Regions from separate parts of the Neptuniibacter halophilus genome, predicted to be linked through region 1. Evidence: predicted binding sites of a transcription regulator. Region 1 holds the regulator's gene; each other region holds the start of a gene.
The links. The regulator LexA, encoded in region 1, represses DNA repair genes until DNA is damaged. The targets are predictions, from matches to a motif close to TACTGTNTANNTANACAGTA.

Region 1 (2,275 bases):
CGCGATCTGACCGAGCTCATTCTGTTGCTCAAGCATCTTTTCCGCGTTGGAGATACAGAAATACCGGCCGCGACCTTTTGCCAGCCCATAGGTCAGATTGACACCTGCAGAACTGACCAGTTGCGGCAGATCTTTGAGAATGAGCTGCTCCTGCAGGGCAACTGTTGCTGTAGCGACGACCACTTTCTTCTTACGCTGCTGAGCCACGGGAACAGAAGCCAGCAGATAAGCCATGGTTTTGCCGGTACCCGTGCCGGCTTCTGTGACGCAGATATGCTGACCACCGCTGCGTACACCTTCTGAATCCTGATCGATAGAGCCCAGCGTGCGTGCGACTTCAGCAATCATCATCTTCTGACCATAGCGTGCCTTAAGCCCGCGGTTGGACAGAAACGCGGTGTAGGCATCCTGAATAGTGCGTTTGAGCTGCTGATCTAACAAGGCTGGAATTCCTGCAGGGTTGACCGGGGAATTCTACCAGTTATAAAACCGCATGCAAAAAATACTGTATAAAAAAACATGACTTGCTTTACAAAACAGAAATACTGTATAAAAATACACATACTGTATAAACAAACAGACTAATGATCATGAAACTCACTAAACGACAAACGGAAGTGCTGGATTGCATCAAACGCCACATTGGTGAAACCGGATACCCGCCGACCCGCGCAGACATTGCTAAAGATCTGGGTTTCCGCTCCGCCAATGCCGCAGAGGAACACCTCAAGGCACTGGCCAAGAAAGGCGCCATCGAGATCATCCCCGGAACGTCACGCGGCATTCGCGTGCCGGAACTCGAAGAGGAATCCGGCCTGCCGATTGTTGGTCAGGTTGCGGCTGGTTCGCCGATTCTGGCCCAGGAACACGTTGAGGATCATTGCACCATTTCATCTGACTTTTTCCATCCTAAAGCCGATTACCTGCTGCGTGTTAAAGGCACCAGCATGAAAAATGTGGGCATCATGGATGGAGATCTGCTGGCTGTACACCAGTGCAATAACGCCCGTGACGGACAGATTGTCGTCGCCCGGCTCGAAGATGAAGTGACGGTTAAGCGCTTTAAGCAGGAAGGCAATATCGTCTACCTGATCGCCGAAAACGAAGAATTTGAACCGATTGTTATCGACCTGAACGAACAGGAAGTAGCAATCGAAGGACTGAGTGTAGGCGTTATTCGCAGAGGTAACTAACCATGTTAGCACTACAGACAAACCCGGCCCCTCGGTTACTGTCACGTTCGAAACGTGAAAAGATTGTACGGATAAGACCTGCACAAACAACCGAGTGCGCACTGGCGGGCTCTATCACTGAAATCGTGGTACAGGGAGAAAATTTCTCTAACATCCCGATGCTGATGCCACTGCTCGCGCAGCTCAGCCGTGATGATCGCTGGTTTGTCTGGATTGCCCCACCGGTACTTCTACCAAAACAGCTGCTGCTTGAAGCGGGCATTGATCTGCGTAAGGTTATTCTTCTGAATCCTGACAGTAAACACAGCACCTACGAGCTGGCGCGGCAGGCACTCAGTACCGGCACCAGCCATGCGGTGGTCAGTTGGCCAGGCTATCTTTCGGAGGAAGAGTTTTCCGGACTGGAATCCGCGGCAAAAGCAGGTCAGAGCCACGGCATTGTCATACGCCGCAGAGAACACAGCTAACGAATCAGGTTTATCAACCCGGGCAACATATTTCCGCTGCCAGCTCTGCCCTTCCCCTTGTGCAGATGCTGGCCGGAACTTTTCAAAGATCAGAAGAATATCAGTGTGACACAGTCGTCTGTACGACTACCACTCCTGCATCCCTTCACGCAGCCGGTTGACCAGTTCAGAGAGCGCTGTGAACCACATCTCATATTCAGCAACGATCGCTTTGTCTTCCGCATGATCAGGGTTCACCTGCAACACATGAATCTCAGACAGGCTGTTGGTTTCGGTTAAAGCGGCCTGCTTATCCGAGCCATGCCAGCATGCCTCATAAGCACTCATCAGTTTATGCAGCCAGCCGGCTTCGTCCGCCTCCAGCAGACTGAGCTGCTTTAATTCAGGGCTTTCAACACCGGTGGCCTCCAGCTCGGCCGCCAGAGAACGGTAGCCATCCAGAGATTCGGTATCCACCCGGTAGAGCTCAGCAATTTCCCGAAGAAAGGCATCATAGGCCGATGCCATATGAAACAAAACAGACTCATTGTAGGATTCAATTAGCGCATGCTTGCTCCAACTGGTGTCATCCTGAGCCCGCTTCAACTGATCCAGATGGATCCGGGTAAAGGCCAG
Region 2 (2,275 bases), 950 kb from region 1:
ACCGGCATCTTTAGTTGCCTGACGCTGCGCATCGTTGAAGTAAGCCGGTACGGTTACAACCGCTTCAGTCACCGCTTCACCCAGGTAATCTTCTGCAGTTTTCTTCATCTTCTTCAGAACTTCTGCGGAGATCTGAGGCGCAGCCATTTTCTGGCCTTTTACCTCAACCCAGGCATCACCGTTGTCTGCCTCGATAATTTTGTACGGCACCATTTTGATATCTTTCTGAACCACATCGTCTTTGAAACGACGACCGATCAGACGCTTGATCGCAAACAGTGTGTTGTTAGGGTTAGTTACCGCCTGACGCTTGGCAGGCTGACCTACCAGAATCTCGTCGTCATCCGTGTACGCGATAATTGAAGGGGTAGTACGATCACCCTCTGCGTTTTCAATTACCTTCGCGCTGTCACCGTCCAGAATGGAAACACAAGAGTTGGTGGTTCCCAGGTCAATACCGATGATTTTACCCATTTGTATCTGCTCCACTTGCTAGCTGCCCGGTTAGGACGGGCAGTCATTGAATCTCGTTTGACTGTTTTTCAGTCAGCTTGAAACCTATATAAGTACGATTTGTACGGTTTCAAGGCTGTCTGTTAAAAATTATTAACCTTTAGCGACAATCACCATCGCCGGACGAACCAGACGACCATGCAGGGTGTAACCTTTCTGCATGACTTCGATAACGGTGTTAGCCGGGGTATCAGGCACCTCGATCATAGACATCGCCTGATGCAGTGCCGGATCGAAAGTTTCACCTTTCGGGTTCACCTGCTCCATCTGAAACTTGGCCAAGCCGGAGAGGAACATATTCATGGTCATCTCCACCCCTTCACGCATCGGCTGCAGAGTTTCATCGTCGCCAAACACTTCCAGCGCACGTTCCAGGCTGTCAACAATCGGCAGCATTTCGTTGGCAAATTTTTCCACACCAAATTTATGCGCTTTCTCAACATCCTGCTCGGCACGACGGCGCACATTCTGCGCTTCGGCCTGAATCCGCAGCATCTGATCTTTGAGCGCTTCTATTTCTGCGGTGGCAGCAGCCAGGTCCTGAGCCAACTGTTCTGCATCATCCACCTGCTCAACCTGATCTGCGGATTCTTCTGCATTCACGTCTGCGGCCTGCTGCTCTTCTGCGGCCTGCTCTACAGGTTCTGCGGTCTGCTGTTCAGCCGGTTTCAGTTCTTCGTTCGCCATTGTTAATCTCCAGCCAGCCTGATGCCGGCAATAACGCGTCTGAATTAGGGAAAAAATTTGTTGCCGATTTATATGGGGACAAAGCTCAACCTTTCAACACTCTTTAGCGGATTTTTTTATCCTTCCGGCAGATAAAGTTTGCATCCACCGAAAATATGGCTTATACAGAAACCACTGTATAAAAACACATGTATTTGACTATGCTCATTCAGCTCACTATCCGAGATTTTGCAATCGTAGAAAGCCTGGATCTGGAACTCAGCCAGGGCATGACCGTCGTCAGCGGTGAAACCGGTGCCGGAAAGTCAATTATGCTGGACGCTCTGGGTTTAGCCCTCGGCGATCGCGCTGAAAGCGGTGCCGTCAGACACGGCGCCGACAAAGCCGACATCAGCGCCAATTTCTGCCTGGAACAAATCCCCGAAGCCAGCCGCTGGTTGATCGATAACGATCTTGATAACGATGGCGAATGCATACTGCGCCGGGTCATCACCAAAGAGGGCCGCTCACGTTGCTACATCAACGGCAGGCCTGCACCCGCTGCAATGGTCAAATCTCTGGGTGAATATCTGGCAGCCATTCACGGTCAGCATGAGCACCAGCGACTACTGAAAAAAGAGTATCACCGCACTCTGCTCGATGAGTTTGCTGGTCAGAGCCCGCTGGCTGAGCAGGTTCGCCATAGCTATGAACAGTGGCACCAACTCTCCAGCGAGCTGAAACGCCTGTCGGAACAGAGCGCCGAACAGACCGCCCGGGTACAGTTACTCAGTTATCAGGTTGAGGAACTGCAACAACTGGCGCTGCAGGAGGGCGAGATTGAGCAACTGGAAGCAGAACAAAAAACACTGGCCAATGCCGGTGAGATTATCAATACCGGCCATCAACTGATCAGCCTTGCCAGTGAAAGCGACGATAACAACTGCGTTCAGGTACTCCATCAGTGCCTCCACCTGCTGACGAATATGCAGTCAGAATCACCCTCTGTACGCCAGGCTATCGAGATGTTTAACTCCGCCCTGATTCAGGTGGAAGAGGCCAGCAGCGAGATTCGCCACTATCTGGATCGGGTTGA
Region 3 (2,275 bases), 520 kb from region 1:
ACTGGCAGGAAACAATGCTTTCCAGCCCGGATTGAGCACCTGCTTCTGTCTGGCGATAAACAGCCCCCCTTCCACCTCACAGTCTATCTGATGCACCAGATACTCAAATGCTGGATAGAACTGTATCAGGTATTGCCGGGCCACCAGCTCATAGATGTGCTGCTCATCCTTAGACAGGCGACTGAGATCCATACGCCGAGAGGTTGGTATAATGGCATGATGCGCACCGACCTGTTTATCGTTCCATACTTTCCCACGGATACTCAGATCAGCACCGGCTGCTGCCGCTTTCAGATCCGGGCAGGTATCTGCAATAGCTGTAACCACCTGCGCCCGCTCATCGAAATGGCCCGCGGGCAGATAGCGGCAATCCGAACGCGGATAAGTGATCAGTTTATGGCGCTCATAGAGCTGCTGACAGATATCGAGTGTCTTCTGCGCATTCAGGTTAAAGCGTTTGGAAGCATCGATCTGCAGCGCCGACAGGTTATAGGGCAGTGGCGCTTTCTGTTGTTTTTTATCTTTACTGACTGCCTTCACACACCCCTGCCTGCCCTGCACTTTCTGCTGAACCATCTCGGCCAGCTTTCGGGACAACACCCTGCCATTTTCATCCATGTAAGGCTCACAGGCCTCACTCGGCTTCCATTTGGCACTGAACGATTCTCCCGAGGCGGACACCAGCGTGACAAAAACCTCATAAAAAGGTTTGGCAACGAAATGTTCGATCTCCTGATCACGGTGCACTACCAGACCCAGCACCGGGGTCTGTACCCGGCCAATCGACAGCACCCCGTTGTACCCTGAACGCTGCCCGGAGAGAGTACAGAGCCGGGTCATGTTGATGCCATAGAGCCAGTCTGCCCGCGCCCTTGCCAGTGCAGACGTGGCAAGCGGGATAAAATCCGTATTCGGACGCAGGTCATTCAGGGCTTTGCGAATCGCGGCCGGGTTCATATCATTCACCAGACAACGCCGGGCTGCGTCCCGTTTTGCTTTGCTGATTCCGGCGTAGTTAAGCACTTCGTCGACCAGAATCTGACCGACCCGGTCGGGGTCGCCCATATTCACCAGTTGATCGGCCTGTTTAATCAGCTTCTTGACGGTATTGAACTGTTTCCGGGTTTTCGGCTTGATCTGTTGCTTCCACTCAAGCGGAATAATCGGCAGGTGCTCCCGGCGCCATTTTTTGTATTCGGGATCATAAGCTTCGGGTTCTGCCTGTTCCAGCAGGTGCCCGATACACCAGGTCACCACATCGCCGTTAGCCAGAGTGATAAAACCATCGCCCTTTTTATGTGGCTTGGGCAGCACATCCGCGACGGCTCTGGCGACACTGGGCTTTTCGGCGATATACAAAATCATGGATCAACCTGCTGTAAAGAACACCTTCTGACATCATCGACCGATGAGAGTCAGAATAAGCTGTATAAATAAACAGTAGATAGACTAAAGCAATCCGTAGTGCTGATCCAGCCCCTGAGAGCTAATCTCTAGATCAGGTTGAGAACGGGCTCATCCAGCAGTGCCATCTGCTCGCGCAACTCCAGTACATGCTCACCCCAGTAGCGTTCGGTATTAAACCAACTGAAACTGTGCGGAAAAGCCGGGTCATCCCAGCGCCGTGCCAGCCAGGCACTGTAGTGCATAATCCGCAGACTGCGCAGTACCTCAATCAGGCGAAGTTCGCGTACCGGGAAATCGTGAAATTCATTGTAGCCATCGACAATCTCCGCCAACTGACAGGTCTGATCATGGCGGTTCCCGGAGAGCAACATCCAGATATCCTGCATCGCAGGCGCCATTCTGGCGTCATCAAAGTCGACAAAATGAGGGGCATCATCCCGCCATAACATATTCCCGGAATGGCAATCGCCGTGAACCCGGATCATCGGCAGGTCACGACAACTGTGGAGAATCTCGTCCACCGCCTGCAGCAGATCCTTTGCTACCGAATCATATGCGGGTTTCAGCGCTTTGGGTATAAACTGCTCACTGAGCAGGGCAAAACTATCATGGCCGAAGCTCTGACTGGTCAGCGCGGGCCGATGCTCGAAAGGCCGACTGCTGCCCACCCTGTGCATCCGTCCCAGCAAACGACCGAGGATAAACAGGTTATCCATATTATCCAGTTCAGGGGCATGCCCCCCGCGACGCGGAAACAGTGCAAACATAAACCCTTCATAGTCAAACAGGGTCTCGCCTGCAGAATTACTCAGCGGTGTCACCACCGGCAACTCCTGTTCCGCCAGTTCCATACTGAACTGGTGCTCCT

Region 2: a site for LexA is predicted at 1,373-1,392, ahead of recN (DNA repair protein RecN). Genes of this name have one in related genera too.
Region 3: a site for LexA is predicted at 1,424-1,443, ahead of QUD59_RS16540 (DNA topoisomerase III). Genes of this name have one in related genera too.

What each region holds. Positions count from the first base shown of each region.
Region 1 covers NZ_AP027292.1:3,002,413-3,004,687, reverse strand. The annotation lists gene dinG (ATP-dependent DNA helicase DinG) at 1-441, opposite strand, end outside; gene lexA (transcriptional repressor LexA) at 591-1,193, shown strand; gene QUD59_RS14015 (cell division inhibitor SulA) at 1,196-1,660, shown strand; gene QUD59_RS14010 (DUF6586 family protein) at 1,787-2,275, opposite strand, start outside.
Region 2 covers NZ_AP027292.1:2,048,208-2,050,482, reverse strand. The annotation lists gene dnaK (molecular chaperone DnaK) at 1-474, opposite strand, end outside; gene grpE (nucleotide exchange factor GrpE) at 607-1,200, opposite strand; gene recN (DNA repair protein RecN) at 1,401-2,275, shown strand, end outside.
Region 3 covers NZ_AP027292.1:3,526,548-3,528,822, reverse strand. The annotation lists gene QUD59_RS16540 (DNA topoisomerase III) at 1-1,365, opposite strand, end outside; gene QUD59_RS16535 (serine/threonine protein kinase) at 1,494-2,275, opposite strand, start outside.